DNA from 4 places in the Lysinibacillus sp. FSL M8-0337 genome. Region 1 is predicted to be linked to each of the others. Evidence: riboswitches for the same ligand, from Rfam matches in the RefSeq annotation. Region 1 holds a riboswitch; each other region holds the start of a gene.
What was found. A riboswitch is a leader RNA that binds a small molecule or an ion and turns the genes downstream of it on or off. The one in region 1 is predicted to bind thiamine pyrophosphate.
Positions count from the first base shown of each region.

Region 2: it holds a riboswitch for thiamine pyrophosphate, as region 1 does, so the genes downstream of both, thiC (phosphomethylpyrimidine synthase ThiC) here and thiW (energy coupling factor transporter S component ThiW) in region 1, are expected to answer to the same signal.
Region 3: it holds a riboswitch for thiamine pyrophosphate, as region 1 does, so the genes downstream of both, thiT (energy-coupled thiamine transporter ThiT) here and thiW (energy coupling factor transporter S component ThiW) in region 1, are expected to answer to the same signal.
Region 4: it holds a riboswitch for thiamine pyrophosphate, as region 1 does, so the genes downstream of both, thiM (hydroxyethylthiazole kinase) here and thiW (energy coupling factor transporter S component ThiW) in region 1, are expected to answer to the same signal.

Region 1 covers NZ_CP151996.1:824,702-832,972, forward strand. Annotated here, with positions in the region: gene MKY08_RS03705 (MoxR family ATPase) at 1-269, shown strand, start outside; gene MKY08_RS03710 (DUF58 domain-containing protein) at 266-1,138, shown strand; gene MKY08_RS03715 (VWA domain-containing protein) at 1,150-2,895, shown strand; gene MKY08_RS03720 (VWA domain-containing protein) at 2,879-5,476, shown strand; gene thiW (energy coupling factor transporter S component ThiW) at 5,533-6,024, opposite strand; TPP riboswitch at 6,129-6,236, opposite strand; gene MKY08_RS03730 (MFS transporter) at 6,302-7,498, opposite strand; gene MKY08_RS03735 (ABC transporter substrate-binding protein) at 7,781-8,271, opposite strand, start outside.
Region 2 covers NZ_CP151996.1:199,856-208,126, forward strand. Annotated here, with positions in the region: gene MKY08_RS00930 (hypothetical protein) at 1-912, opposite strand, end outside; gene MKY08_RS00935 (methyl-accepting chemotaxis protein) at 1,162-3,270, shown strand; gene MKY08_RS00940 (AEC family transporter) at 3,480-4,409, shown strand; TPP riboswitch at 4,492-4,606, shown strand; gene thiC (phosphomethylpyrimidine synthase ThiC) at 4,756-6,534, shown strand; gene MKY08_RS00950 (methyl-accepting chemotaxis protein) at 6,638-8,271, opposite strand, start outside.
Region 3 covers NZ_CP151996.1:3,915,813-3,924,083, forward strand. Annotated here, with positions in the region: gene MKY08_RS19145 (polyphosphate kinase) at 1-579, opposite strand, end outside; gene MKY08_RS19150 (hypothetical protein) at 786-1,499, shown strand; gene map (type I methionyl aminopeptidase) at 1,527-2,282, opposite strand; gene thiT (energy-coupled thiamine transporter ThiT) at 2,825-3,385, opposite strand; TPP riboswitch at 3,511-3,618, opposite strand; gene MKY08_RS19165 (DUF4870 domain-containing protein) at 3,746-4,078, shown strand; gene MKY08_RS19170 (hypothetical protein) at 4,107-4,229, shown strand; gene MKY08_RS19175 (SMC family ATPase) at 4,333-7,413, opposite strand; gene MKY08_RS19180 (exonuclease SbcCD subunit D) at 7,410-8,271, opposite strand, start outside.
Region 4 covers NZ_CP151996.1:3,379,332-3,387,602, reverse strand. Annotated here, with positions in the region: gene ezrA (septation ring formation regulator EzrA) at 1-131, shown strand, start outside; gene MKY08_RS16390 (cysteine desulfurase family protein) at 446-1,603, shown strand; gene thiI (tRNA uracil 4-sulfurtransferase ThiI) at 1,603-2,811, shown strand; gene MKY08_RS16380 (alpha/beta-type small acid-soluble spore protein) at 3,023-3,229, shown strand; gene thiE (thiamine phosphate synthase) at 3,337-3,966, opposite strand; gene thiD (bifunctional hydroxymethylpyrimidine kinase/phosphomethylpyrimidine kinase) at 3,953-4,780, opposite strand; gene thiM (hydroxyethylthiazole kinase) at 4,780-5,535, opposite strand; TPP riboswitch at 5,627-5,724, opposite strand; gene MKY08_RS16360 (acyl--CoA ligase) at 5,919-7,505, shown strand; gene sppA (signal peptide peptidase SppA) at 7,693-8,271, shown strand, end outside.

The DNA.
Region 1 (8,271 bases):
CTGAAAAAGAAGAGGCTATAGATGAAGTAAAGCGCTATGTGATGTATGGTAGCGGTCCGCGTGGCTTACAAAGCTTGATTAAATTGGCAAAAGCTAGAGCACTGATGAGTGGACGTTTTCATGTATCTGTTGGGGATATTAAGTCAGTGGCGAAGCCCGTCTTACGTCACCGAATGCTGCTGAATTATGAAGGGGAGGCTTCAGGTAAGACAGCAGATGATGTGATAGATGTTATTTTAGAGAAAGTCCAACAAGGCGTAAGTCGATGACAAAAAATATTTTGCCCGAGGATTGGTTAGCGAAAATAAGTCGTTTCCAAGTGGCGACTGCCTCCAAATTGCGTGGCCAGCATAAAGGCTCGCATCGTTCGCAGCGCTTCGGGGCATCCCTCGATTTCTCTGATTTTCGGGAATATCATTTAGGTGATGATGTGCGACAAGTAGATTGGAACGTCTATGCGAGAACCGATAAATATTTTATTAAACGTTTTTTAGATGAACAAGAAATGCGGGTGCATATTTTATTGGATGCAACAAAATCAATGGGTGAGCAAGTCAAATGGACATTTGCTCGGCAAATTGTTGCATCACTTGGTTTAATGGTACTTGGTCGTGATGATCGCTTATCATTTTCTTATGTGCAAGATGACGTGAAACCTCCATTTCGTCGTAAAGGGGCTATGTATCGTCGCGCATTTTTGCAAGTTGTTACCGATATAGAAGAAGCCAACTATACAGCAAGCTTTTCTCAAGGGGCATTAAAGGCTATACCAAAAGATAGCACAGTGTTATTTATCGTAACAGATGGGCTTGAACCGATCGAAGAATGGGAACAGTTATTGAAAAGATTGCCTCGTTTTGCAGGAGATGTCCGCATTATACAAGTTGTCACAGAAGAAGAACTTCATCCGCAATATGCGGGAGATGTTCGTTTAGTGGATAGTGAAACAGGGCGTGATGTCAATGTCACGATGTCATCAAAAGTACTAGATACGTATGACACAAGGCGTCGCCTGCATGAAGAAGAGTTTGAAGCCATTTGCCGTCGTTTTGCTGTGCGTAAACTGCAGCTTAAGGTGGAAGACGGTTTGCAACATGCAATCTTTCAACAATTACTAAAAGCACATTGGATTAGGTGAGGTGAGCCGTTTTGGGCTTTAGTCAAATTATTTTTAGCTGGACGGCCATCTTCCCGGTCATTGTCCTGCTCTATTATTTCTTTCGAAAAAAATATACGGATCAACCTGTGTCCTCAACACTTTTTTGGTCAGAAATTATGCAAGAAACAAGAGTTTCTCCATATTTAAAGCATTTACAAAAAAATGCTTTACTGTATTTGCAATTGCTGGCATTACTTTTATTAGTGTTAGCACTTATCAACCCATATATGAAAAAAAGTACGATTGTGGGTGCTCAGACGATTTTTATCGTGGATACATCAGCTACAATGTTAGCAGGGAAAGAGCAATCTACATTTGATGCCCATAAAAAAGAAATGCAATCATTGGTAGAACAACTTAACGGTCGACCTGTTACATTAATTACAACTGGCAATTCTCCACAAGCAGTGTTACAGCAAGAAACAAATGTAAAAACGATTGAAAAAACTATACAAGATTTACATGTAACATATGAAACTGCCCAAATGAATAAAGCGCTTGATGTGGCACAAGCTTTTGTTGGTGATAGTCAAACGTCAATTTATGTTTTCACAGATGCACTTGATAAAAAGCAATTACCGATGGAAAAGGAATCTGTGAAATGGCTTGTACACGGTTCTGCAAAAGATTTAACTAATGTTGCTATTACGCGCTTTGCTGCGACGACAGATGGTAAATCTACGATGGCGTTAGTGCAGCTTCAAAATGATACCGATAAAGAGCAAAAGCTAACACTTACACTACAAAATAGTAAAGGCGATGTACTAATAGACGAGCCTATTTCTTTGGCAGCAAACGAAGCAATGTCTAAATCATTTAAAGATTTACCATTAATGGATACGGTGACAGCTAAAATTGATGTCAAAGATGATTATGCGATTGATAATATCCAATCAGTCGTGTTACAAACGGCTACATCGAATATTGTAGTCGATCAAAACATGCATCAGCTTATTCAAAAAGGGTTTCAAGCTATTAATGGCAACGTAAAAATTGTACCGCCCTTGCAGCTGGCGGATAATCAAGGAGCTACCATTGTAACGAACCAAACATCATTACTTCAAAAGATGGAGAGACCCATTGTATTATTTGGACGGGATGATATTGAAAAAGTAGACGTTAATGGTGAAGTAAAAACAACAAGCGATGCTTTATTTGCATTTAGTGAGTTAAATGATATTTATGTCAGTGCTTTATATCCTCCATTTGATGATTATAAAACAATCGCCACAGTTGGAGAAAAACCATTTATCCAACGAACACCTGAAGGGGATATTATCGTCCTTGCTGATATTGCAGATACAGATTGGCCACTCTATCCATCGTTTCCGTTATTTTTATGGAGTGTGGAACAGCAATTATCTGAATCGGTAGGTTCCCTTGGGATTTTTGCACCAAATGAGCAACGTTCAGTCGCGTTATCACAGGGTGATTGGAGTGTTTATTCTCAAGATGATGAATTTTTATCGACTATTACAAATGGCTTACTAACTGCTCCAATGAAGCCAGGTATGTATACAGCTCGCTCAAACAGTGAGGAAAAGCGTCTTATAGTGCAACTACAAGCACAGGAACGTGTAATAGAAGAAGGAACAAGCTATACGCTTGGAGAGCTTCAGCAAAATGGCAAGGAAGAAGTTTCGAAAGCTTCGTTTGTACCTTGGCTAATACTCATTATTTTAAGTTTGCTTGTCGCAGAGTGGGAGGTGCAACGACGTCGTGGATTTACGAATTGATACGCCATTAGCGTTATTGTTATTACTGCCATTGTTTATGTATTTTGGATGGACTTATTGGCGAGAGCGCATGCACCTGAAAAAAAGTCATCTAGTCGTACTGGGCATTCGAGTAATAGCCATCGTCTGTTTAGTCTTTGCATTGGCAGCACCTTATCTGTTATTACCAGTAAAGGACGAGCAAGTTTTATATTTAGTTGACCGCTCTGCTTCGATGAATCGTACAGAGGCAGAAATCGTTAGTTTTATAGAGGAAAGTTTGAAATCGAAAAAGGAAGATCAACTTGCAGGGATTTACTCATTTTCATCAACTCTCCAAACGGAAGCGATTTTATCAAAATCCTTAAAAGATGTTCCGAAATTTACTGAGGTTAAGGGAACAGACCAAACAAATATAGAGCAAAGTCTTCAGCTTGCAACAGGTATTGTTGATCCGAAAAAGGCAACTAGACTTGTATTACTAACAGATGCCAATGAAACACAAGGCAATGCGTTAGAATTTGCCACGAAGCTAAAAGGCTCCAATATTAGTGTAGATGTCGTGCCGTTCCATCAAAGTGTGACGAATGATGTATCATTGAAAAGCTTTGTTACCCCACAAATAGCTTACGTAGGTGAACAGCAACAGCTTGTGACGGAAGTCAATGCCACAGCGGCAGGGCAAGGTGAATTATTACTGTATGAAAATGACGAACTTATTCATCGTGAGTCTGTGGAACTTGCTCAAGGTGCCAATGTTTTTACTTATAAACATACAGCAACTGCAGAGGGGCTTGTGAAATATGAGGCGCTCGTGCAAGTTGGACAGGATGCCATTTTTGAAAATAATAAATTAACAAGTGTGACGATGGTACAAAGCGAGCCGCATTTACTTATTGTCAATGGTTACGATACGACATCACCAATTGCTGCAGCTCTAGGACCGAATTCTATTTCCTATGATGTTGTGGATGCAGCAAGCTTACCAAACGAACTGTCTAGCTATTTGCAATATAACGCGATTATTTTTGATAATGTACCTGGACACTTAGTTGGAGAGGCGAAGATGAGCGTTATTGAACAGGCAGTCAAAAACTTTGGTGTTGGCTTTACGATGGTCGGCGGTGAAAATAGCTTCGGCTTGGGTGGTTATTTTAAAACACCGATTGAAACATTATTACCTGTTGAGATGGAGATAAAAGGCAAAGAACAATTGCCATCTTTAGGGCTTGTCATTGTACTCGACCGTTCAGGAAGTATGTATGGCTCTAAGCTAGAGCTTGCCAAAGAAGCGGCGGCTCGATCCGTTGAAATGCTACGAGATGAAGATACGCTAGGATTTATCGCCTTTGATGATCGCCCTTGGGAAATCATCGAAACTGGACCATTAGGCAATAAAGAAGAAGCCGTCGATACGATTTTATCGGTTACTCCTGGTGGAGGTACGGAAATTTATAGTTCATTGGCTGCAGCCTATGATAGTTTAGCTGATTTAAAGTTGCAAAGGAAACATATTATTTTACTTACAGATGGTCAATCACAAGCTGGCAATTATGAGGATTTAATTGAAACGGGGAAAGAACAAGGAATTACACTGTCAACCGTGGCGATTGGACAAGATGCTGATGGCAATCTACTACAATCGTTAAGTGAAATGGGCAGTGGTCGTTTCTATGATGTCATCGATGAACAGACAATTCCTTCGATTTTATCACGTGAGACAGCAATGATTTCACGTACGTATATAGAAGACAATCCTTTTTATCCGACAATCTACAATGCATCTGGCTGGAATGCATTATTTGCGAATGGTGTACCACAAATGAATGCCTACATTGGTACAACAGCGAAGCAGGGAGCCGCTGTTATAGCAGAAAGTGAGAAAGAAGACCCGGTATTAGCACAATGGCAATACGGACTTGGTAAAACATTTGCTTTCACATCCGATTCAACAGGGAAATGGGCTGGTGACTGGGCAAGATGGCAGGAATGGGGAACATTTTGGCAAACCATTATATCGCAAATGCTACCAAGTTATAATGATGTGGCCTATGATGTACGTCTTGATACAGATGGTTCATTTATTATTACCGATCCGACAAATGAAGCAGCATTTTTAGACATTGTTGCTGTCGATGAAGCTGGTGAGGAGCTTGATATACAGCTTGAAACGCTATCTGCCTCGCAAGTACGTGCGGTTGTCCAAGCGAAGCCAGGTTTGATTTTTTTCCGCATCGCTGATGAAGAGCAGGCCATTTACCAAGCAGGTCTTAGTGTACCTTACAGCGCGGAATATGCATTACGTCCTGTGAATGAAACCATTGTAGAGCAACTAACAAAGCTAACAGGTGGTTCAATATTGAAAGAACCACAAGAAGTGTTCCGTGAATTCACAAACAAAGGAGCAGAGCGCCAAAATATTGCCACATGGCTACTATTAGCAGGGATGTTGCTATTCTTCTTGGATATTACGATTCGACGTTTTGGTTGGCGCTTTATAACAAGCCGCAAACAAAAAGGAAAGCCTATAGAAGAAACAGCCGTGCAGGTGGAAAACACCAATGTTGCGCAGTTATTAAAAGGCATGAAAAAACGCTCTTAATAGAACGATGGCACATTGCGAAAAAAGCATGTGCCATCGTTTTTGTATGAACATAGCTACTTAGTAATAAGAATAGACGGTGCAGTTTTCCGAAGACTGCTCGCGATGATAATGCCGAGACATGCCCCAATCAAACTAGATGTGAAAAAGGCGGGCATAAAAAATAATGCAGCTACTGATGTTCCCATAAATAATTGCGCATAAGGTACAGCGAATAGTGAAGCAAGGATACCTGTGCCGAATACTTCACCAACTCCTGCTAGCCATTTTTTGCCGCTATATTTATAAGCAAAAGCAGCACACGCTGCACCGATGACACTTCCGGGGATCGCTAAAAGAGAGCCCGTGCCTGTTAGTATGCGAATAATGGCTGTTAACAAAGCAACGATAATGGTAGGCACAGGCCCTAGTAAAATGGCACCGATGACGTTAATGGCATGTTGTACAGGATAGGCACGAGCAATCCCAGTTGGAATCGAGACAAAAATGGAGCCTGCTACAGCAATAGCGACCAATAAAGCCATGATAGTTAGTTTATAAATAGACATAAGTAGTTCCTCCTTTATTAATAAAACATGAAATTACATATGAATGACAAAAAGACCGCTTCCTCTAAACAAAAGGAAGCGGTCTTGTATGTGATAATGACAATAAGCAAGAGTCGCCACTTCCCTCCGCTAGTGTGAACTAGATCAGGTTCAAAGGGTCCGTATATGACCATATACGTCTCAGCCTTGTAAAGACTCCCCTAGTGGTAAAAATGATATTCAATTATTACTAATAAATGGTATAACTAACACCTATATTAGTCAATGTTATTTCACTCTATTTTGATTCAGGTTGCATTAGATGTGGCGCCTTTTTTAATGTCCAAATAAGTGCTAGGAAGAAGCAGGCCATTAAAATAATTGCCCCAAAAATATAAGGGCTATTCATATTCCAATCAAAAAGAATGCCTGCTAGTGCCGGTCCAATCATATTGCCAAGGCTCATATACGCATTATTAAGACCAGCGGCAAAGCCTTGTTCATTTTCGGCCAGTTTAGAAATTAACGTGTTAACGGCAGGGCGAATCAGTGTAGTAGCTGTTGAGAAAATCGTTGCGACAATTAATATAAGTGCAAAGCCAGATACAAATAATATGGCATAAATCGATACAGCTGCAATAAATAAATTGACTAACACAACTTTCATTTCGCCAAAACGTTTAAAGAGTGGTGTAATGACAAACATTTGAACAATAACACCAAATGCACCACCTACAGTCAGCAAGATAGCAATATCGGCAGGCGTGTAATTAAACTTGTCTGTTACAAATAATGATAATGTTGTTTGGAAATTTGCGATTCCAAACGAGAATACTAGCATAATAATAAGCATGACAAAGTATGGCATTTTGACTGAACGTACCATCTGTTTTGCAAGATTTTCTTGTTTTTGAGCTTTCTGTGCTGCAGTGGGCTTTGTAGAAGGCAGTAAATACAATGATAAAATAGAAGCAATAATAGCCGCTCCACCAGCCGTAAAGAATGGAAAATGCAAGCTAACTTTCGATAGAAACCCGCCAATACCTGGTCCAATCATAAAACCAAGAGACATGGCAGCACCTAACATGCCCATTCCTTTTCCTCGTTCTTCATATGTTGTGACATCTGCCACAAACGCCATAATAGGCGGTGCAACAAAGGCTGAACCTAAACCACCTAAGAAACGGGCAACAAAAAGCATCCATACATCTGTAGATAATCCAAATGAAATTTGCCCAAGGCCGGTTACAATCAGACCAAAGATAATCAAATTTTTTCGACCATATCGATCCGAAAGATTCCCAGCAATTGGAGAAAATACGAATTGTGCTAAGGCGAACGTTGCAATTAGCATACCAAGAACTTGTCCTGCTGCTCCAAATATTTTTAAATACTCTGGCATAACAGGAATAATAATCCCAATACTCCCCATTGCGATAAACATATTAAACATTAAAATATACAACGCGGCCTTATTAGACTTCTGCTGGGTCATCGAATACCCCCCTTTATTTACTATTAAAACATTACTAAAGTCTATCATAAAGAAATAATGCTTGGCTATCAGATTATAGTCGTAGGTGGCTGGTGTGATTATCGATACAAGGCGACAGAATTAAGAAAATCGCCACTAAACAGCCATGAATCGCCACAAAGAAAATAAGTATCGCTACTAACCCCCCATAAATCGCCACTAACTGCCGTAGCAGACATCAACAGTCCATCAAAAAAGTGTTAGATTGATGGCACTCAATCTAACACTTCTTCTATTTCGTATTTATCGAATACTCATTTTAAATTCTAAAAATAATTCATTGTATTTCCCTAAATAATCGGGTCCTAGGTTTTTATAGACTTCTAACGTTTTGCGTTGTTCTTCTGAAGGGTAGAAGCGCTCATCAGCAATAACTTCTTTATCCATTAAGCTCATTGCCGCAGTATTTGGCGTAGAGTAGCCTACATAATCAGCATTTTGAGCTCCAGATTCGGCATTTAACATAAAGTTAATGAAAGCATGTGCGCCATCAATATTTTTCGAAGTTTTCGGGATCACCATATTATCAAACCACAAGTTCGAACCTTCTTCTGGCACAGCAAAGTCTAAATCTTCATTTTCTGATAGCATATCTGCGGCTTGACCAGACCAAGTGAGTGCGATGGCTGCTTCGTTATTAATCATGAGCGGTGTAATTTCATCACCAATAATCGCTTTGACGTTTGGTGCGAGTGTAATCAGTTTGTCTGTAGCCTGACGTAGCTCTTGGTCGT
Region 2 (8,271 bases), 620 kb from region 1:
ATTTTTACCTGGTACTGCTGCCGAGTCTGACAATGTTGGTGTAGTGATTGACTGGTCATTTTCAGGTAGTTTATATTTCCCTTTTACAAAGTCGACTAATTTCCAAACGTTTGGAACAAGCTGTTGTTGTACGGGTGTTAATGCTTCAAAAGCGTTTTTTGCTGCTTGGACATCTTGTGTTGTAGACGTTTTTGGCGATAAGGCAGCAATGGCATTTTCTACTTGCTTCGCTGCGGATTTATCCAATATAACGACCTGTTCGGCATCTAATAATTGTTTTTCAATCCCTGCAGGTAAAACAACATTGGAGAATTTTCGCAATGCATTATACTCAGCCCGTGCTTCTGCCACATCTTTATGGAAGCTAAGTCGAGAAGAGTTTAACAATTGAATTTTATTAACAACTTTATCAACAGAAGTATTAGGTGTAATTGTTGACGTCAGTATTTTTTGTGTTGCGTCACTTACAAAGGTTTTTTGCGCAGCATTTAACCTATTGTACCAATCTCTCGTTTCAATTACATTTTGATAATAGTTAACAGAAGTAGAGTCAACGGAAGCTAATTTTTCTTCAATTTGTGCGGCTAGTCGACGATAACTTACTCTTGTTTGTTGATGATTGGATAGTGTCCCATAATTCGTTACATATTGCTTTTCAGTTTCTGTTAACGCATTGTAAGCCTTTAGTGCAGCTTCTAAGTATGGCTGAAACGAAAAGGATGTATCATTAATATTGGAAATCAACTGGATAACGTTGTTAACGTTAGAATTATAATAGTAATTATTATATATGTAAGCAGTCTTGGCATGTGCCGAATGATCAGCAGCTGAGGCAGACGTTATAGGTGTTGAATAGATAAGTGAAGGTACTGCTACTAGTGCAAGCAAGGCTAGGTTTCTTTTGTGTTTCATATGGGCAAACCTCCTATATTTTATACCTAATTTTATCATAGCTTAAGGATTTTATATGCATATTTTAGCTGAATAGGTAAAAAGGTCCGATGTTTTTTTAAGCTCAATACGTCTTATTTACGACAAATATGATTGTAAACAACTGTATTAATTGAAAACTTTACGTTGCTTGGTAAATTCAGTGAAACTTTTATTGTTATACTACCAATGATACATTATGATTATTTTATAAAAATGGAGGTGTTTGTAATGAAAAAATCCAAAAGTATTGCATTAAAGCTCACTTCTTTAATTTTAGGTGTATTTTTAGTATTATTTGTTGCTTATACATTGGTAACTAGCGCTACTCTGCATACTCAAAGTGTTGATGATTCAGAGAAGGCAACGCTGCAAAATGCGGAGTTATCTGCTGCAAAAATGAGCGAACGGTTTAAAAAAGCTAATGATACATTACAAACAACAAAACGTATTGTTGAAGCAATGGAAAAAAATGATGCGCTTTCGACAGAAAGTGTAATGGATATACTGAATACGAATTTAACGAATAATGATGATTTACTTGGTGTAGGGGCCGTTATAGAAAATGGTGCAGTAAAAGTTGGACCAACTACTGATACGGCATTAATTGATGTGAAAAATCGCTTTATCCCTTATCTAACTAAAGATGGCAACCAAATCAATACAGACCCTATAGAAGGAATTGACGATCCGAAAGCCGAAGATGCTTGGTATCGGATTCCAAAAGGAGAAGGGCGTGCTGTATTAACAGAGCCATATGATTATAATGTGAACGGTAAAACTATCTCGATGACGACTATTTCTGTGCCACTGTATAACGCTTCAGGTACATATTTTGGCGTGTTAACGGCAGACTTATCTATCGACTTTTTAAAGGAGTTAGCTGACTCTATTCAGCCTGATGGTGGTTATGCAGGCATTATTACAGATCAAGGTATGTTAACAGTCAATAGTATTAATGAAAAGCTAGATGGGACGAATATGCAGGATGCAGTTGATTGGGCAAGCATTAGACAATCTATGGATGAAGGAAAACCGGACAGTCTTTATGTAGACTCTAAGCAGCTTGGGGAAAAATCATTTAATGCTTTTGCTCCAATGATGTTAGAAAATATTGATGAGGTATGGTCAGTGCAATTAGTTTTACCTAATTCCAAAATATTAGAAACGTATAATAAAATCCTTGTTTTCACGATTGTATCAGCAATTATTATGGTAATTTTAATGGCCGCTGCTAGTGCAATGTTTATATATAAGCAGTTGAAGCCTTTAAAGGTTTTACGTACATCTATTGAAACAGCAGCAGAAGGCGATTTAACGAAAAAGATAGATGATAAATTTATAAAATCCGATGAAATTGGCGCTGTTGCATTAGCTTATAATAATATGCTGGATAAGACGAATGATGCCATACATACGGTATTAAATTCTTCAACATTGCTCAATCAATCATCGGACCATGTTCATGAAGCCTTTAATGAAATTGTAGCATCAAGTCAGGAAGTATCTGTCGCAATTAACGAAATAGCGCAAGGTGCATCAAAACAATCAGAGGATACAGAAGAAACGAATTATCGAATGATTGACTTATCTGACCAAATTGACGCCATTACAAGGCTGTCAAAGCAAATGGACGAGCTGTCAATCAAAACACAAACTTCTACAGAACAGGGCATGAAAGAAGTGGAAAGTTTACGTGACCGAAATGCGGAAACGAATGAAATGAATGGACGTATCCAACGTCAAATGGAATCTTTGTCTAGCAATATTAACAATATCAATCAAATTATTGCATCTATTCAAGGAATAACAGAGCAAACGAATCTATTAGCACTGAATGCAAGTATAGAAGCTGCTCGAGCGGGAGAACATGGGAAAGGCTTTGCAGTAGTAGCAGAGGAAGTGCGTAAACTGGCAGAGCAGTCTAAAAACGAAACAGAAGTCATTAAACAAACGGTCTCTAGCATCCTAGCAGATTCAAAGCAAACGGTATCCGTTATTGCTTCCAATGCAAGCTTAATGCAAGCGCAAAATGAATCGGTACAAAATACAGAGTTAGCTTTTAAAGATAATAACGAGCTATCTCAATCAATTGCAACAGCAATTAACGAACTACTGTCAGAGCTTTCACAAATGTTGGAGCAAAAAGACCAAGCCATTACGGCGATTCAAAGTATTTCCGCTGTTTCAGAGGAAACTGCTGCTTCAGCAGAACAGGTGAGTGCATCAGCCGCAGACCAACAAGCAGAAATGGAAAAAGTCGCAGAATCTATCAACAACATGAACCAAATTTCTAAAGAACTCCAAGAGGTCGTGAATCGATTTAAACTTGCTAAATAAAGCGAGATGGAGATACCCGCGAAGCAGGGAGATTTCCCCGCGAAGCAAGGAGGTTTCCCCGCGAAGCAGAGCAAAAACCTACAAACAAAAAAAAGAGCTGTCCTAGCAAGGGACAGTCCTTTTTTTATGTAAACTTATACTAGCGGCGGAGCATTGACCCATGTTGTGAACAGTTTTACTATAGAAAGAGATGAAAGGGGGTCACCTCCATGATGTATCTCGGTATGATTTTCTTTAAAATAGTTGCCCCTATTTTAGTGTTGCTTGTACTTGGTGCATTTTTACAAAAGAAATTTTCTTTTAATTTGAAAGCATTATCTCAGCTTATTACGTATTGTTTTATGCCAGCTGCTGTATTTGTGAATTTATATGAAACAAGTGTGGAGTTATCAGTGCTAGGGGAAGTGGCATTATTTATTGTGCTCTTTATCGGCAGTCAAATGGTGCTTAGTCATTTTTTAGCGAAGGGGCTTGGACTAGCGAAAACAGAGACGGCAGTTTTTAAAAATAGTGTTGTCCTTATTAACTCTGGCAACTATGGTATTCCAGTAGCACAAATGATTTTCGCAACGCAGCCAATTGGGGTTGCAATTCAAGTGATTCTCGTTATTTTTCAAAATATGACGACTTATACATATGGTTTATATAATTTAATCTCGTCGACTAAATCAGGGATGGCAATCATAAAGGACTTCCTGAAAATGCCCATTATTCATGCCCTTATAATAGGTGTGGCAATGAATTTCTTTAATATTGGCATTCCACAATTTATCCGTATTCCTATTGACCACGTAGCAGATGGCTTTATTGCCGTAGCTCTTATTACACTGGGTGCTCAACTATCACAGCTTGAAATCAAATCCATGTTTAATAAAACGGTGTTTGTTAGCTGCATTACACGTCTAGTAGTAGGTCCAGCCGTTGCATTGCTTATTATTTTTGTCCTCGGTTTAGATGGTGTTGTCGCCCAGTCACTTTTCATTGCAAGTGCTTTTCCGACCTCACGTAATAGCTCAAGCTTGGCATTAGAATATGATGTTGAGTCGGCAACTGCTGCGCAAACGGTCCTTTTTTCAACAATTGTTAGCTGTCTTACAGTAACAATTGTCATTTATCTAGCAGAACTGCTATTTACGTAATTACTCGAGGATAATAGCAAGATAAATCTAATTATAACTTCCATCTATTAGAAAAATCTGTTACACTATCATCAAACTTAATAGCTATAACTAGGGGAGTCCGATGAGTCGGGCTGAGAGGGAAACGCATAGAGGTTTCTTGACCCTTTGGACCTGATCTGGCTCATACCAGCGTGGGAAAGTTAATGAATATCGCACTCCTTGAATTTTTTGCGATAAATAAACCTTACATGTACAGCCGGATCCAATTTTTTTGGATTCGGCTTTTTATTTGTAATGCTACCTATTGGCGTGAGCTAGATTCGGTCCTTTTTAAACATTTATGGAAAAGGGAGCGGAATACTATATGACAACAGTTAGCGAAAAGAACATTATCATTATGACAAGTTTTGACGGAAGTAAAAAAGTATATGTAGAAGGAACACGCCCAGATATTTTAGTACCGATGCGTGAAATTCAGCTAAGCCCAACAACGGGTAGTTTTGGAGAAGAGGATAATGCACCAGTGCGTGTTTATGATACGAGCGGTCCTTATACGGACCCAACTTACAAAGTGGATATTACAAAAGGTTTACCTGCATTGCGTAGTGCGTGGATAAAAGAACGTGGAGATGTAGAGGAGTACGAAGGGCGGACGATTAAACCAGAGGATAATGGCTTCCGCAAAGCAGACGACCCTCGTATGAAGGAAAACGTTTTTCCGGAGCTTTCCCGAAAACCATTACGTGCAAAAAAAGGTCGCAACGTGACACAACTGCATTATGCAAGACAAGGGATTATTACCCCGGAAATGGAATTTGTAGCGATTCGTGAACATGTTGAACCAGAATTTGTACGTGCAGAAATTGCTGCAGGACGTGCCATTATGCCATCCAATATTAATCATCCAGAAGCAGAGCCGATGATTATTGGCCGAAACTTTCATGTCAAAATTAATGCCAATATTGGTAATTCGGCTGTTTCTTCCTCTATAGCAGAGGAAGTTGAAAAAATGACATGGGCTACACGATGGGGCGCAGATAATATAATGGATCTATCTACTGGCAAGCATATTCATACAACCCGCGAATGGATTATTCGTAATGCGGCTGTACCTGTAGGAACTGTGCCGATTTATCAGGCACTTGAAAAGGTCAATGGTGTAGCGGAGGATTTAACATGGGAAGTGTATCGTGATACGTTGATCGAGCAAGCGGAACAAGGGGTGGATTACTTTACGATTCATGCAGGCGTGTTGCTTCGTTATGTACCACTCACAGCTAATCGCGTAACGGGCATTGTGTCGCGTGGTGGTTCGATTATGGCGCAATGGTGTCTGTTCCATCACCAAGAAAACTTCTTATATACCCATTTTGAAGAAATTTGTGAAATTATGAAAATGTATGATGTTGCTTTTTCATTAGGGGATGGTTTACGCCCAGGCTCAATTGCAGATGCCAATGATGAAGCACAGTTTGCGGAGCTTGATACGTTAGGAGAGCTAACACAAATTGCATGGAAGCACGATGTACAAGTAATGGTAGAGGGACCTGGGCATGTACCGATGCATCTCATTAAGGAAAATATGGACAAACAATTGGAAGTTTGCAAAGAAGCACCTTTTTACACATTGGGGCCTCTTACAACAGATATCGCGCCAGGCTATGACCATATTACATCTGCCATTGGCGCAGCAATGATTGGCTGGTTTGGCACAGCGATGCTATGCTATGTGACACCGAAAGAACACCTAGGTTTACCGAATCGAGAAGATGTTCGTGTAGGGGTCATTACCTATAAAATTGCGGCACATGCTGCTGATTTGGCGAAAGGGCACCCTGGAGCACAACAAAGAGATGATGCGCTATCCAAAGCGCGATTTGAGTTCCGCTGGCGCGATCAGTTTAACTTATCACTAGACCCAGAACGAGCAGTAGAATATCACGATGAAACATTACCTGCAGAGGGAGCAAAAACAGCCCATTTCTGCTCAATGTGTGGCCCTAAGTTTTGCAGTATGAGAATTTCTCAAGATATTCGTAACTATGCTAAAGAAAAAGATTTAAATACGACAGAAGCTATCCATCAAGGAATGAAGGAAAAGGCTCAAGAGTTTAAAGAAGCTGGTAGCCGCTTGTATCAGTAACAAAAGAAATAACCGATAAACCGTGGACAACATCTGATTCACCATATTAGCAAAAAGTGTTAGATTGACTGCAATCAATCTAACACTTTTTTGTCTTAGCTTTTTAGACTTTAAATTTATTTATATGTTCTTGAAGGGTGGTAGCCCCATCGTTTAAAGATTGTACAACAGCGTTCATTTCTTGGATGGTGGATGTTTGTTCTTCAATTGCGCTTGCAATTGTTTCGGATTGTTCTGCCACATTTTTTGCCACCGCGGACATCTCATTGACAGATGCAGCAACTTCTTCAGTGCTTGCAGAAATTTGTTGAGTAGAAGCAGAAACGTCTTCTATTTCGGATGCCATATCTTCAATTGCACCCATAATGCCATTAAAGGCGTCTTGCGCATGTTGAATGTAAGAAACACCTTCATCAATATTTTGTACTGTAACGCTCACCGCTTTTTCGACTTCCAATGTATTTTGCTGAATATCATTAATTAAGTTAATGATTCGGTTGGCTGATATTTTGGATTCCTCCGCTAATTTACGTACTTCATCTGCAACGACGGCAAATCCTTGCCCATGTTCGCCAGCACGCACTGCTTCGATGGCAGCATTCAAAGCCAGCAGGTTGGTCTGATCGGTAATTTCAGTAATGACTTTCGTTATATTTTCAATTTCAGTCGATTGCGTACTTAGCTGTTTAATAAGCGCATTTGTCTTATCTGAAGATTGTTGTATAACCATCATTTGATTTTCGGTCTTTTGCAACATCTTTTCACCATTAGTAGCAACGCTTTGTGTATCAAGTGCTTTCGTATGAAGCATCTGTGTGGCTTCAGCGATGCGTTGGACTCCACGTGCAGTTTCATCCATAGCCATAGCAGTTTCTTGCCCTGTCATGACAGCCTGACTACCGCCTTGGGCCATTATTTCTATGCATTTAGCAACATCAGTTGAAGAAGAAGTAACGTCGTCAGTGCTTGCGGCTAATTCTCCTGCACTTGTAGTAGTATGTTCTACATTTATCGCTATATTGTCAATGAGAGAGCGCAAATTTGCTTTCATTACATTAAATGAATCGGCTAACTTTCGAATCTCATCTTTTGTCTTTACTTTCACATCCTCTTGACGTAAATCACCGGTAGCAATGATATTTGCTGCCTTAGCTAGGCGATTGACAGGCTTTGTAATAATCCTTGTCATAATGAAGGCGATGAGAAAGGCTAAACTTGTGGAAAAAGCAGCGAGAATTAAGATAATCAATGAGCTTATAGTTTCTACTTTTGACGACTCGGCACGTGCTAACTGTACTTGTCTTTCCTCGTAAAATGCAATTTCATGTGCGGCTTGTTGAATTGCAGCAGCAGCAGGGCGTGCTTTTGTTCGAAGAATGTCAATGGCAGGTTGTAAATTATCGGGACTGTATGTATTAATAATCTCCAGTGCTGCTTTTTCAAAAATCGCTTGATTGGCTTTAATAACTTCCATTTGCTTTTGTGTCGTTTCGGAAGTGAATAAGCTATCTAGCTCTTCCACCTTGTCTTGAATCACCTTTTCTTGTTCCTCGAGGTTTTTAATGGTTGCTTCATTAGGTTCAAGAATATATGAACGAAGATAGTTGCTCTGCATTGAAGAGGCAATGACAATTTTATCGACTTGAATAAGCTTATAAACACGGTTTTCAAATAAGTCTTTATTTAAATTATTAATGTGATTCAGTTGGTAGTAAGCGATTGAGGAAATAGTTAGTA
Region 3 (8,271 bases), 1.5 Mb from region 1:
GATATATTCTGGTGTTTTTTCGCGATTTCTCCAGTCCTCATCTGTTAACTTCCATGATTTATATGGATCTTGCGCACGCTCATTAAAACGCTTCAATTGCTCTTCGTCTGACACATGTAACCAGAATTTTATAACAATGTAATCTCCAGCCGTTAAAATTTTCTCAAAGTTGTTAATCTCTTCATACGCACGAGACCATTCTTCTTTATTTGCAAATCCTTCGATACGCTCTACTAGCACTCGTCCATACCAAGAGCGATCGAAAATGGCAATTTGGCCATGTTGCGGTAATTTTCTCCAAAAACGTTGCAAGTAGTTATAGCGTAATTCGTGAGGCTGTGGTGCTGAAATTGGATGAACAACGTAACCCCTAGGGTCTACCCGCTCAATAAGACGTTTAATGGCGCCTCCCTTACCAGCAGCATCCATTCCTTCAAATACTAGAATAAGGCCGATTTTATTATTTAGTAAAAATTGCTGTGCATTTAACATTTCATATTGAAGTACTTTTAATTTCTTTTTATACATTTTTTTATCTAGTTCAATCGATAGGTCAAGATTTTTTAGATTTTGAGTCATTAAAATTCCACTCCTTCAAATTGGATATTTCTATTGTACTAAAGAAGTATTTGGATGCATATCCAAATGGTAAATTGTAGATAATTTCAACAAATTCACTTGATACATTGTAAGGATTTTCCGCTATAATAAAATAGATATTCTGTGACAGTCCTATACTTATTTGTCTTTTCCCTATACAATTTAACACGAAGGGAGAGGAAACCTTGCCTAAGTTTATTTTAATGACAATAACGTATATTGTCTCACTCATCCTAACCTTTTCATCCTATTTTATAAAAATAAATGGTCAATCTTCGTTAGAAATCTCAAATCGTTTTCCCGTAATGTTTGCACCTATTAATATTAGTTATATGATATGGATAGTCATTTACATTTTGCTCGCTTATTGGTTAGTTATGAATTTTAAAAAGACAACTATAAAACAGACTGTTCTCTTTAGCAATGTATGTATATTACAAGCGATTTCTATTTTATTTTGGCATTATGAATTATTCATAGTATTTTTCATCTGTACAGTAATGTTAGTACTATACTTATTTTTCCTTTACAATACGTACTCACATTCCAATAATGCATTATCTGGCCGCCTACCGATTTCACTTTACTTTGCTTGGTCTACATTTTTATTGATGACAAATACGAGTTTTACGTTAACTTCATATGAATGGAATGGCTTCGGTCTTAGCAATCCACTTTGGGCAGTTATTTTACTGACAATTGGTGTCGTAATCGCCTTACATATACGTTATCATCATTTTGATATTGTCTATCCTAGCGTTTTTATCTGGGCATTCATTGGCATTGCATTTCATAATCATCTTGACGAGTTGCTTGTGACGACCGCAGCCTTATTTTTATGTGGTGTGCTTGTTGTTGGTATTCTATTCGTCAAAAAAAAACCTGCTTACCAAAAATAAATCGGTAAGCAGGTTTTTTATTTCGTCTTATTGCTCATCTAATGAAGTTAAAATGATTGGTTTGTCTTTTGTTACAATAATCGAATGCTCAATTTGGGCAACTAAAGATTTGTCAGGCGTAATAAATGTCCAGCCATCGCCAGCTTCAACGATATGCTCTGCTTTTGCTGAAATAAACGGCTCCACAGCTAACACCATGCCCTCTTTCATAATTGTTGAATCCCACGCATCGTAATAGTTTAAAATGTGGTTTGGCTCATCATGTAATGAACGACCTAATCCATGACCCGTTAAGTTCATAATAACTGTTAAGTCATTGGCATAAGCCTCACGCTCTACCGCTTTCCCAATTTGGTTTAATTTCGAACCAGCTTTTACTTTTGTCATTGCACGATCAAACGCGCTTTTTGCTACGCGACAAAGTTTTTCTTTATCCTCATAACCTTCCCCTACTACAAAAGAAATACCTGTATCTGCAAAGTAACCATTTAAAGAGCCGGATACATCAATATTAACAATATCCCCCTCTTTAATAATACGTTGTCCTGGGATACCATGGGCAACTTCTTCATTGACACTAATACAAGTGTAACCTGGGAAATCATACTCTCCCTTAGGACCTGAAATAGCTCCTGCTTCAGCAAACATGCGTCCTGCAATTTCATCTAATTCAAGTGTTGTCACACCAGGTTTTGTAGCTGCTTTCATCGCCTCACGAATTTCCGCACAAATGCGACCAATTTTTTTAAAGGCTTCAATTTCTTCTTGGGTTTTTACAATCATTTTTAACGTCCCTTTCATCTAATATCTACTCTTTAATATAACATAACTTTTTATGTGCATAACGCCAAAAGCTTTAATTATTCTATGCCAATAGGATTTCAATAGTGCTCCTCATAGAAAAAACAGACGATTTTAACAGTCTTTAGACCTTAAAACCGCCTTTCTCTAACGCGCTATCTACAGTTAAAACGGTAGTTCTCATTATAAAAAAATGTGGCTGAGACAAAAGAGAAAAAGTGTTAGATTGACTGCAATCAATCTAACACTTTTTTGCTATTCCGTTGTTGTCCGCTACGGCGTTGCTTTCCGCGGGCACACCGTAAGCCGCAACCCTCGCTAACGCGCGGAATGCCCGTGTCTTACATTGTGTGCTGTTCTGAGCAGGAGTCACCGTCTTCGCTACCAACAACTAGTGAACACTTCTAATTTTTTTTATTGCAAAAGCAAGAATAGCTAAGTTCTCCATATAGCAAAAAATTATGAACACCTTTCGTCTGTTTCTTAAATTTTTTTAGTTATGTCCAAGCCTCATTTCCATTCATTTATAATTTTCGTTGCATTAATTGTGGCGCCGCTGTAAATAATAGAACACCGACAATAGCGGTTAAAATAGTTGCTGGTAACATATATGTTCCATTATAGATAATTGAATAAATCCATGCATTTTGATCGCCCGCATACTCCGCAAAGAATACTGCACCTGCAATTGTGTGTGCAAGATAGCGTAAAAAACCAGCTAGCACCGTACCAATCACTATGTACAGAGCCATTTTCTTTTTGTTGAGTGCTGTTGCGGCTTTTAATACAGGTTCACGAACGATTGCCGCTAAACCTACTACAGTAAAGGCTACCCCGTAATCTAGTAATCCTTGAAGCCAGTGCACAATATAAGCACCAAACATTGTTTGCATCACACCAATCAATAGACCTGTTGTAAGCCCTGACAAGAACCCCCAACGAAACGCCATTAAAATTATTGGTATCATGACTAAGCTTACCGAGCCGCCTTGTGCCCATACTTTAAAGGAAACTTGATCGAGCACAAGTCCTACCGCTGCGAAAATTGCAATCTCCACCAGCATGAGTAATCTTTTTTTGTCCATACTATTATTCTCTCCTTTGTTCCGATGTAGGATACAAGAGCAGGAATAGAAAACAATTATTTGGATATGCATCTCAATCCGGCATAAAAAAACGATGCCAGGACAGAGCCTCACATCGTAAAAGTGTCGGTTTCTATCCACATCCCTACGCAAGTGTTAACTTACAGGTTCAAAGAGTAAAGGCATTACGTGCCCAGTCTCAGCTGACATCATCAGCTCCCCTTGTGGTCGTTACATCTCATTTTTATTGAACACACTCATTGTACGCAACCACCTTTGCGATTACAACCTTTTCCTCAATTATTTTTTTTGAAACTTTTACGCTTTCTATGCGTAAATATTAAAAAGGGAGGAACAATTATGGAGAATCAAAAAGTTTTATCTGCGTTTAGTTATCTCAGTATTTTTATTGCACCATTTGTCGTTCCATTAATCGTTTACTTTGTTTCAAAAGATAGTGAAGTCAAAAGACATTCCATTCGGGCACTTATTTCTCACTTAATTCCGTTAGTCTTGGGTATCATTTTCTTTTCTATCTTTATATTTTCTACAATGTCATTGAACACGTTTGATCCTTCTTCAAATGGGAATACATTTATTATCATTTGGTTTGCTTCATTTGCAATTTATTTACTCGTATCATTAGGTATTGTTATTTGGAATATTGTGCAAGCTGTACGAGTTATACGTTAAAATTTAGTACGAAGGAGATGTCATATTCATGAAAGTATCCAAAGTAGTGAAAACCGCTATAAAATTTGCACCTATTGTCATTCCTATTGTCAAAAAAGTAGTTGCTGCAAAAAAAGGGACAACACCCTACGTATCAACACGTAGAAAATAAGCGCAATGACTTCTTTTAATTGTTTGAGTGACTGGCACACAAAACCCACTTACACCATAGAGTGCAAGTGGGTTTTTATTTAGAATTGTTTGGGTGACTGGCACTACTTTACTTCAAAGTGCGTTGTACTATGCCCACTTAACGTTTTTTCAACATGTAAAACAGCTGGCATTGCGGCTTTTAACTCGGCGACATGTGAAATAACACCAATCATTCTTCCTGAATCTTGTAAATCAATTAACGTATCAATTGCTTTATTTAACGCTTCCTCATCTAAAGAGCCAAAGCCCTCGTCGATAAACATCGTTTCAATTTGAATATTCCCTTGGAAGCTTTGAATAACATCTGCCATACCTAATGCAAGACTTAATGACGCATTAAACTTCTCCCCACCAGATAATGTTTTTACATCTCTTAATTGGTCCGTATAAGCATCATACACATCTAACCCTAACCCACTTTGCTTGGCATGCTTCTCCAAGCGATCAGAGCGCCGCAATTCAAACTGTCCATTTGATAAATGGAATAAACGAAGATTGGCTGCTGCTGTAATCTTATCTAAATAATTGATTTGAATGTAACGCTCAAATGACAGTTTTTTTGGATTTTGCCCATTCAACACGGTGTAAAGTTCTTTTACACGACCTGCTTCTTTTTCGAGTATCCGTATTTCCCTCGCTGTTTCATCAACTTTAACAATAAAGTCAGCACATGCAGTTGCATAATTTTTCGTCTGTTGTAATATTTTAAATGCCTCTTCAGATGTAGCTCGCAGCATCTCAAGCTTGTCTTCTAATATCGTTAAATTTTGCTTCTCTTTTCCTTCAAGATGTTGTGCTCCATCTAAGATTTGTTGCTGTAAAGAATGCTGTTGTAAAGCGTAATCACGGCACGCTTTACGTAATTCCTCGATTTGTACAATACTTCGCTTTGCCGCCGCATATGCTTCATATGTTGTAAAACCAACATTGTTCATGTTTGTGACAAATTGTTCTCGTTTTTCATTCAGTTTGTTTTGCAATTCCTCATATGCTTTTTTCGCCAGTTCTTCTGCTATAGCTGCCTTATGTGACGCTTCTTTTGTTGCTTGTAGATTATGCTGACTTGCATTCCATGCTGCTTGTAATGCATTCTTTTGCGATTTTATATCTTCCATTGTTTGCTTTAATTGTTGCAATGACTTTACATGTTCAGGAATGTATTTTTGTTGTTCTTCCACAATTGCTTGCTGTTTAATTAATTCTTTCGACTGCTCAGCAAAATAGTGCTCTAACTGGACTTGTTTGTGTTGCAATTGTTCATTTCTTGCCAGTTGCTCTTTTAGCTTAGTCCGTGCGATAGATAGTTGATCGTTAACGATTTTTAAGACAGTAACTTGTTGCTCAATGAATTGTAATGAAGTTGTAAGTTCTACTCGATCAGCTAGTGATATATGGCTAGCTTCTACCTGTTCAGCCACCTCTTGAAGCAATTGTTTTGTTGTTTTGACTGTCGCTTCTTTTTCATAATAATTTCTCTCATTTGCATGAGCTGTCGCGCGGATTGTTTCCAGCTCCACTTCATCCACGACCGCTAGTGGCTCACTATGTGTTAAGTGGTGTGTTGTACTGCCACAAACTGGACAAGCATCGCCATCCTTTAACTTGGCTGCTAAAATACTTGCCTGACTGGTAATCCATTGTTGTTCCTTAGTCTGTAGTGCTTTGTTACTTTCTTGAAAGAGCTGTTGCGCCCTTTGAAGTGCTTGCTCAGCTAGCTCACTCGCTTGCTCATATTTTTCCAATTGAGCTAATAATGTCACTTGTTCTTTAAGCTTAGGAAGTTGTTCTAAATAACCTGCATAGGGCTCCATTTGTTTTTCATATTGCTCAATGGTAGTTGTTAACTCTTGAAGTTGGGTTTGCTCTTTTTCTAAAATGTTTAGATTATCTGCTACTGCACGTTTAGCATTTTCAACAAGTTGTTGCGTTATTTCTAGTTGTTGCTGATTATGCTCAAATGCCTCAAACTTCGGTAACAGCGCTAATAGCTGCATTTCTTGTTGCAATATTTGCTGACGCGCTGGTTCTTTCGCTTCTTCCTCTGAAAATAATTGCTGGGCTATTGCTAGTTGTGCCAAAGCGTTTTGATGATTTATTGTAGCTTGCTGATAAAGTTGTTCCTTATGATTTTGCTCTGTCCGTAATTCTACACACTGTTGTTCAAAAGTAAGAAGACGCTCCGCTTGTTCAGCTAATTGTATTTCCTGTTCCTTGGCTGTATATAAATGTTGTTGTTGTAACAGCATTTGCAAACGGGCTTGTCGTTGCTCCTGTTGCTCGAACTGCTCGTTCAGAGCTTTTGCCATACTGTAATATTCTTGTTCTTTTTGATGATGCGCATAGGCTTCTTCATAGCGTAACTGTTCCGTTTGGATACTAGCATTATAAAAGAATTGCTCTTCTTCAAGGGCATTTTTTAGTTGGTGCATATTATCCGTATTATTGCTAATACAAGTAAATAATGTTGATGACCGCTGTGGTAATGCACCTGCAATTTGTCCAAGTAAATGTTCTTTCAATTGCTGGGCACGCTCGACATCCTTTTCGGCTTCTTTCCTTTTGATATCTAGTTTTTTAGTCATTGCGCTAAAACGATCTGTTTTAAAAATTTTACGTAAAATGACTTCTTTATTGGAGGAATCAGAAGTTAATAATTTGCGAAATTCCCCTTGGGGCAACATCACAATTTGACTAAACTGATCTTTTGTTAGCCCTATAATTTCAAGCAGTTTTTTATCTACTTCATTTGTTTGCTGCTTCTCCACTATACTAAAGTCAAATTTACCATCTTTTATTTCTGCTAATTCAACTTTTCTTCCTGTGACACTTTTATTTTTTGCTTTAATATGACCCGGCTGGCGTAAAATGTGATACACTTTACCGCGCATTTCAAAAACCAATTCTACTGCGGTGTAAACATCATCCGCAGCAAAGCCGCTCCGAAGCATAGCTGTATCCTGACGATCTTCACCGCTTCCTGCACCATACAGCGCATAACAAATCGCATCAAAAATCGTCGTTTTCCCAGCGCCTGTTTTGCCTGAAATAGCAAATAAACGGTACTCTCCAAGCTGTTGGAAGTCAATCACTTCTGTATGTTTATATGGACCGAAAGCAGTAATCGTTAACTTGAGTGGTTTCATCGAACTGCCTCCCGTTCCTCATCTAATAATTCTTGTAGCATTTCTAAAAACAAGCGCTCGGTTTCTGGATCAGGTTGATCGCCCAAAACGTCTGCATAAAATCCACGAAACAAGTCAATATCCTCTACTTTTTCCGTTTCAACAGCTTGTATTTCTTGGGCTACTTGTATTCGTGATGCTTTACGTTCAATATGCATTGCATGTGGAAAAACGGTACGGATTCGCTCCATCGGTGAGGCTACAGGTGTCGTGTCTGTTAAACGCACAAAGACATAATCATCACATGGTGGTAGTTTTAATAAATCATCCATGAAGCCTTCTACCACTCGTAGATCACGTCTTGGCACAAGCTTGCGTTTGTTCACCTCTACATGTCCATTAGCATCTAGCTCTACAATTAAAAAGCCTTTCTCATGTAAATGTTCCGACAACGAATATTTCAACGGTGAACCTGCATAGCGAATTGTGTTATTCAGTACAAAGTGGGCTTTATGCAAATGGCCGAGTGCCGTATAGTTGAAATGTTCAAATAAGGCAGCGTCCACGCAATCTGACCCACCGATGGATAGCGGTCGTTCCGAATCACTTGTATTTTCTTCTTCAAAGCCATATTTCGTCACAAAAGCATGTCCAATAAAAATATGACGCTTTGTTGTATCCATCGTTTGCTTAATATGGGCGATGATTTTTTGCATTGCATCTTGATGTGACTGAATCGTATCATCTTCTAAAATCGTGCGTACGGAGGCTGGTTCTGCATATGGCACTAGGTGAAAATGCACCTCACCGAATTCATCTGTTAGGACGATTGGTGAATGTTCTTTTGTGAATTGCCCTACGATATGTAACCCACTATCC
Region 4 (8,271 bases), 2.0 Mb from region 1:
AAGAGGCATTTCATCAATTCCGTTATGCAAAGGCTTTAGAAGAAGCAGGGACTGCAGTAGAGGAAATGGAGCCAGGTGCTTTGAAACGCATTGAGGCCATTGTTGCCGAAGAAGCGTTTACAAAGTCATAAACGCTTTGCAACAGTAACAAATATACAATAACAAGTGAAATAGCTGCCTAAAAAGTGAAATGACCTTTTTAGGCAGCTATTTTTTATGACCGTATTTTTATTTAATAAATTTTTCTTCAATTTTGGGGATTTCATGCTGAATAAATGTTTACCAAAATCTATTTTTGTAGTGTGAAAGCATCTAAAATTCACAGCATATAAGCTATGCTAAGCGGACTTAAAATGATGAAATTAGAATAATTAGTAGTCAATCGCGACAGATTGCGTTATGATAAATACCGTTAAATCAACGTTTTGAAAGTGTGTGAAAAATAATGAAAGTTAATACAATTTATCTTGATAATAGTGCTACAACAAAGCCTTATCAAGAAGTGATGCAAACATTTATGGCAGTAAATGAGCAATATTATGCAAATCCTGCATCAATCCATGCCATGGGTGTAGAATCAAATGCATTATTAATGCGTGCACGGGAGCAAGTAGCAGATATTTTGAAGACTGAAGCAAAAAATGTGCTATTTACTTCAGGTGGAACCGAATCGAATAATACAGCTATTTTAGGTTTAGCACGCGCTAATACGCATAAAGGGAAACATGTTTTAACAACGGAAATTGAGCATCTTTCTGTGTTAGAGTCAGTCAAACAGCTTGAAAAGGAAGGCTTTGAAATAGACTATTTACGTGTCAATAAACAAGGCGTTATTTCATTAGATGAGTTAAGAGCTAAAATACGTAAAGATACGATATTGGTTAGCATGATGCATGTCAATAATGAAATGGGCGCAATTCAACCTATTTTTGAAGCGGCTGCTATCGTCCATTCAGAAAGTAGAGCGGCATTTCATGTGGATGCAGTTCAAAGCTTTGGAAAACTGCCATTAACGTTTAAAGGGGAAGATGGGCCAGATTGTATTACGATTTCTGGACATAAAATACACGGATTTAAAGGTTCGGGTGTTTTAGCTTTTCGTAAGCAAATGCAATGGCAACCTTATGCTTTAGGTGGTGGACAGGAATTCGGCTTACGTAGTGGCACAGTAGCTGTACCTCAAGCGGTAGCATTGGCAAAAGCGGCTCGTATGGCAGTCGAAACAATGAAAGACCGTTCTAACAACTACCGTAATTGGCAACAGCAACTACGTACAGCGTTAGCACATTTTGGTGATATGGTGCATATCATCTCTACTCCAGCGTGTGCAGCTCATATTTTATCGTTTAGTGTACGTGATATAAAAGGTGAGGTACTTATCAATGCTTTGCAAAAACATGGCGTGATTGTTTCGACTTCCAGTGCTTGTTCTTCCAAACAAACAAAGACAAGCCATGTTGTCGAAGCCTTAAATATTGATGAACATTTTAAAAAAGGTGTTATTCGTATTAGTTTTGGTGCACATGTAACATCAGACGATATAGCACAATTAATACAAGTTATCAATACAGTATTGAAGGAACTTAAAGGAGAACGATTATGATGATTTGGAAAGAAATTTTAATTCGTTATGGCGAACTATCGACAAAAGGACGTAATAAAATGGATTTTATCCGTCGTTTACGTGAAAATATTCGCTATGCATTTGCAGATTTAGGCCATTTACACATTCGCACAGAACGCGACCGAATGTTTATTGCCATTGAAGATGAGGCACAAATGAATGTTTTATTAGCAGGCTTACCGAAAATTTTTGGGATTCAATCATTTAGCCCAGTTGCTGCCTGTGAAAAAGATATGGATGCCATGAAACAACTTGCGATTACGATTATGGATACATTTAAAGATCAACAGCTAACATTTAAAGTTGAAGTGAAACGTACAGATAAAACATTCCCATTAGATTCTCACAGCATTCAGCGTGAAATTGGTGGGTATGTTTTACCGCAATATCAAAACTTATCAGTAAAAGTGAAACATCCAGATGTAGAATTACGAGTAGAGGTGCGCCACGATTCTACCTATATGATGGCGCAAGTGATTCCAGGCGCAGGTGGTATGCCAGTTGGCTCAAACGGCAAATCATTATTAATGCTGTCAGGCGGTATTGATAGTCCTGTTGCTGGGTATTTAATGATGAAACGTGGTGTACGTTTAGAAGCAATTCATTTCTTTAGCCCACCATATACAAGTCAAAATTCATTGGAAAAAGTAAAAGTGCTTGCAAATGAACTAACAAAATTTGGTGCAAGTATTCGCCTGCATGTTATTCCGTTTACAGAAATCCAAGTCCTTATTAAAGACAAAGTGCCGTCCAATGTGTCAATGACAACGACACGTCGCATGATGTTAAAGGTTGCAGATAAAGTGCGTGAGGAAATTAATGCACTTGCCATTGTTACAGGTGAAAGTCTTGGACAAGTAGCAAGCCAGACGCTAGAAAGTTTAACTGCGATTAATGCTGTAACGAATACACCAATTTTACGTCCGCTTATTTCTAATGATAAATTAGAAATTATTGATATTGCTGAAAAAATCGGCACATATGAAACGTCAATTCAGCCATTTGAGGATTGCTGTACAATTTTTACCCCAGCTAGTCCGAAAACAAAGCCAAAGCTTGAAAAAGTAGAGCATTATGAAAGCTTTTCTGATTTTGATGAACTAATCGAACGTGCTGTGAAAAACCGTGAAGTGTACATTTTCCCGAAAAAAGAACAGCCTACAGATAAATTTGCAGATCTTTTATAAAAAATTTATGGATTTAAACTAAAAAAATGTTCTTTTCTTATAAAGACCAATAACGACATTATAATAAGAAGGAAACCGTCTCAAATTTGTAATTTGGGACGGTTTTTTTATGTTTTCTAGTCTTTTTCCTTTAGAGTTACATTTTACCTATAAAATTTTCGTATTAAAAATCGAATATCGCACATTCTATATTCACAAGGAGGTGAGAGACATGACAAACAACAACAGTTCAAACAAGCTTGCAGTACCTGGTGTACAACAAGCACTTGATCAAATGAAATACGAAATTGCACAAGAATTTGGTGTTCAATTAGGAGCTGACGCATCAGCTCGTGCTAACGGTTCCGTTGGTGGTGAAATCACTAAACGTCTTGTACAAATGGCAGAATCTCAATTAAAAGGTATGCCAAAACAATAATTGCAGAAAACGCATTTATTGAACTTAAAACCAGTGACCGTAAAAGGCACTGGTTTTAGTTTGTTTATTTTTACTTTTTTTATGACTGCGTAACTCGAATAATTCAATCAATACGATTTAAAGGTCTCTACGGTTTGGTGAATATTATGACTATCACAAATAGCGGAAATAACTGCTACACCGTCTGCACCAGCTTTGAATACTGTTTCTGCATTCTGACAGTTAATGCCACCAATTGCTACAATCGGCAACTCGGGATAATGACGACGTGCTTGTTGTAAAAATTCAGTACCACTTGGCGCTTTGGCATCATTTTTAGAAGTGGTAGCAAAAATGGGACCAATACCTACATAATCTGCTCCATTTTCTATAGCGATGTGTAATTCATCCGCTGTATGAACCGAAACACCAAGTATTATTTCCGCACCAATTTTTTCTCGTACTAATGAGATGGGAAAATCATCTTGTCCAATATGAATACCGTCTGCCTTGAGTTTTAAAGCAAGCTCAATATCATCATTTACGATAAATGGAACATTGTAGTGACGACATCGTTTTTGGCATTGACGGGCAAAATGTTCATAATCTTCATTTGTCAGTGCATCTATTCCTTTTTCTCGGAATTGGAACATCGTAATGCCAGCTTGCAATGCTTCCTCTAGTATTGCTAATGGTTGTTTGATTTTGGCATTCGCTGTGCCCATTATAAAATAAAGCTGCAAATCACTGCGTTTCACCTATGATCACCTCGCAACTTTCTTTGAATTTTTGGTAAGCAAAATGATTGGTTGGTCCATTGCCATGACCAATTGATAAGTTATGAGTAATGGCTAATTGAATGAATTTCTTAGCCTCAATAATGGCTTGCTCTATCGGCATTTGACGGCCGATAAAAGCTGTTAATGCGGCAGAAAATGTACACCCTGTCCCGTGTGTATTTTTCGTCGCAATTCGACTAGTCTGCATTGAGAATGATTTGCCATCTTTAAAAAACACATAATCTACAGCAAAATCTTCGTTCGCTAGATGACCACCTTTGATAATCACGCATTGAACACCTAGCTGTAATAACGATTGCGCCGCAAGTCGAATGTCAGACACGGTTTCGATTTTTCTTGCAGTTAATGTTTCAGCTTCTGGTATATTCGGCGTTACAATCGTGGCAAGTGGTAATAAATTGTTTCTTAATGCCTCAACAGCCTCTTGTTGTAATAAAGTTTCACCGCCCTTTGCAATCATGACAGGATCAACAATAAGAGGGATGGTTAAATTCGTCATAGCTAGCGCAATTGTACGAATAATATCAGAGGAAAAAAGCATGCCAGTCTTAATGGCACTAATTGGAAAATCCTCTAAGAGAGCATGAAATTGTTTATTTATAAAGGCTTGTTCAATTGGTAGCACATCCATGACACCTTGTGTGTTTTGGGCAGTTAAAGCTGTAATTACGGACGTTCCGAATACATCTAATTCTTGAAATGTTTTTAAATCCGCTTGGATACCTGCACCGCCACCGCTATCAGAGCCCGCTATTGTTGTAACAATGTGCATTAACTATCACCATCCTGAGATAAACGATGCAATTCATTTAAGACAGCTACTGCGAAATCTCCATTATAAGGAGCAGCTGAATGAGCATTTTCAGCAATTTTTTTATAGCTCGTTAATGTATCACATAATTGGGAAAAAGGCTCATTACCCGCAATATAAGCAGCACAACAAATGGCACTTAATAAACAGCCAGTACCTGTCACTTCTGTCATTCGAGTATGACCACCAACAATCCATTGCGCAAGGTTCCCATCGGTTATGAAATCTTTTTCACCCGTTACAATCACGATGCAATTATATTTTTTTGCTATTTCTTTTGCTTTATCCTCAACAGAAATGGAACCAGTACCACTATCAACGCCTTTTTGTTGCCATTGTACATTAGCAATCGCGGCAAGTTCGCCAACATTACAGCGGATAACAGCAAAATGAATTGTGTCTAATAACTGTAGTACCGTTTGTTTGCGGTATGCTGTAGCGCCAGCGGCTACTGGGTCCAAAATTACTGGTACACCAAGGGCATTCGCTTTTTTTCCTGCAAGTAACATCGACTCTTTTGTGCGTGTAGTAAGCGTTCCTATATTTACCAATAACGCTGATGCGATGGATACCATTTCTTCGACTTCCTGCGGATCATCCGCCATTACCGGTGATGCACCAATGGCTAGTAAGCCATTTGCTTGAAAATTTGCCACTACATAATTGGTTATGCAGTGAATCAACGGTTGTTTTTTACGAATCGTTTGAAAAATCATTGTAGTCCTCCTCTTTTGGTGGACGTAAGCATGCAAAAAAAGCTCTTTTCGTTCGGGCACAAGGCACACGTAAAAAGAGCTTTTCATCAATAATAAGATGTGTATTGCTCCCTACGTCAGTATTAACTAACAGGTTCAAAGGGTCAGGTTTTACCTTCTCAACTCACTAGAGTCCCCCTGCAATCATGAAAATTTTAGTTGACCAAAATGTAACATACCTTTTCGTAGTATTCAATAGCATTTTATCATTATTTGGAAAGCAGTGACTGATGCCATATACTAAACCATGATAATTGTCATGACTTTTTTAAAATAGGGTCCTTCCATTGAAAATCGTAAAAAATGAGTTTTATAATGAACCTAGTATTAAGGAGGAAGTTATGATGAAAAGACAGGATTTAATTGCACCAGAATGGTATAACATTGTGGAGGAAATTGAAAAGTACGCTCAAGATCCATCTAAAAATGCATTAATTGTTTATAATGACAACGAAGAAATTCAATATATTACATACGCAAATTTACTGGAAAAGGCGAATCAGGCTGCCCATGTATTTACTTCGCAGGGATTAACGAAGGGCGATGTGCTATTAGTGATGGTTCCAAGATCTGTCGAAGCTTATATTGTTTACATTGCGGCACTGAAAGCGGGTTTAACTATTATCCCTAGCTCTGAAATGTTACGTACAAAGGATATTGAATATCGTATTACACATGCCAATGCCAAAGGTATTATCGCCTATGAGCCATATATTGAGCAATTTGACGACGTAACAAATTTAAAAGGGATTATGCAATTCGTTATTGGTCACGCACATGCACCATGGCAACCATTGCTTGAAAAAATGAAGGAGCATCCTACAAATTATCTAAACCCTACACCGACAAAAAGTACAGATAATGCCTTTTTAGCTTATACAAGTGGAACAACAGGGAATCCTAAGGCAGCTGTTCATACACATAGCTGGGGTTATGCGCATTTACGTACGACAGCACCGAATTGGTTAGGCGTACAAGAAAATGATATAGTTTGGGCTACTGCTGCACCTGGTTGGCAAAAGTGGATTTGGAGTCCGTTCCTAGCAACGTTAGGTAGCGGAGCAACAGCATTTGTCTATAAAGGAAAATTTGATGCTTCTACTTACTTGTCATTGCTAGAAAAATTTAAAGTGAATGTGTTATGTTGTACCCCAACAGAATATCGCTTTATGGCCACACTTAACAATTTACAGGACTATAATTTAAGTGCCATCCGTCAAGCTGTATCAGCGGGTGAACCGTTAAATAGTGAAGTCGTTAAAGTGTTTTCAAAAACTTTTAATATTCAAGTGCGTGATGGCTATGGCCAAACAGAAAATACATTGCTTGTTGGGACACTGGTTGGCATGGATGCTCGCGTTGGCTCTATGGGTAAACCGACACCAGGCAATACAGTCGAAATTATTGATGATTTTGGAAATCCTGTTGCGGATGGCGTTGTTGGAGATATTGCTGTCCATCGTCAAACACCTGCACTGTTTAAAAAGTATTTCAAAGACCCAGAACGCACTAGCATGCAATTCCGTGGAGATTGGTATATTACCGGTGACCGAGCATATAAAGATGCAGATGGCTATTTTTGGTTTGAGGGACGTGGTGATGATGTCATTATTTCGTCAGGCTATACAATTGGGCCATTTGAAGTGGAAGATGCCTTAATGAAGCACCCTACTGTCAAAGAAGCTGCTGTTGTGGCAAGCCCTGATGAAGTAAGAGGAAATATAGTGAAAGCCTTTATCGTCTTGCGTGAAGGAGTGACAGGTGATGATACGCTTATTCAAAAGCTACAAAACCATGTGAAGCTGATGACAGCACCCTATAAATATCCACGGGCAATTGAATTTGTTGAAGCATTACCAAAGACTGCATCTGGAAAAATCCGACGTGTCGAATTACGACAACAAGAAAAAGCCCATTACACACACCAATAATTATTTCCTAGGAAATAATGTCGAAAAATCAAAGTTCATGCTTTATGATGAACTTTTGATTTTTTTGTACTCTCCCTATTTTGTTTATGGCAAATTCATAAACATGAGAAAAACTTTTACATAAAAATTACTTAAAAGTGAAACGTTTTGGACATTTAGACGTATAACGTGAAGAGGAGGCGATTATATGAATACAAAAAGGTGGATAGCCTTAGCAGTTGCAGCTGTATTATTAGTGTTTTCATTAGGACTTAACACGATTATGGCGATTTTTAAATCAGATTTCTTTAGTAATTTTGATAGCGTAATGGCTGGCAAAAATTTAGATGTATACGAAACGGTTATTGAAGGTGAAGATTATACAAAACGTATCGCATATTTGAAAGTGGATGGGACGATTCAAGATGTTGGGTCGAATACATTATGGCAATCCGTTGCTTACGATCACCAGTTTTTCTTAAATCAATTGGATAATATTTTAGCTGATGATACAGTACAGGGAATTGTACTAAGTGTGAATACTCCAGGTGGTGGAGTAAAGGAATCGGCAGAAATTTATAAGAAATTGTTAGAAATTAAAGAAGAGCGTCAAATTCCTATCTATGTGTCAATGGATTCTATGGCAGCGTCGGGTGGTTACTACATTTCAGCACCAGCAGATAAAATTTATGCACATCGTGATACAATAACAGGTTCTATTGGTGTCATTATGCAATCTATTAATTATCAGGAATTAGCCGAAAAAGTGGGCGTGAAATTTGAAACG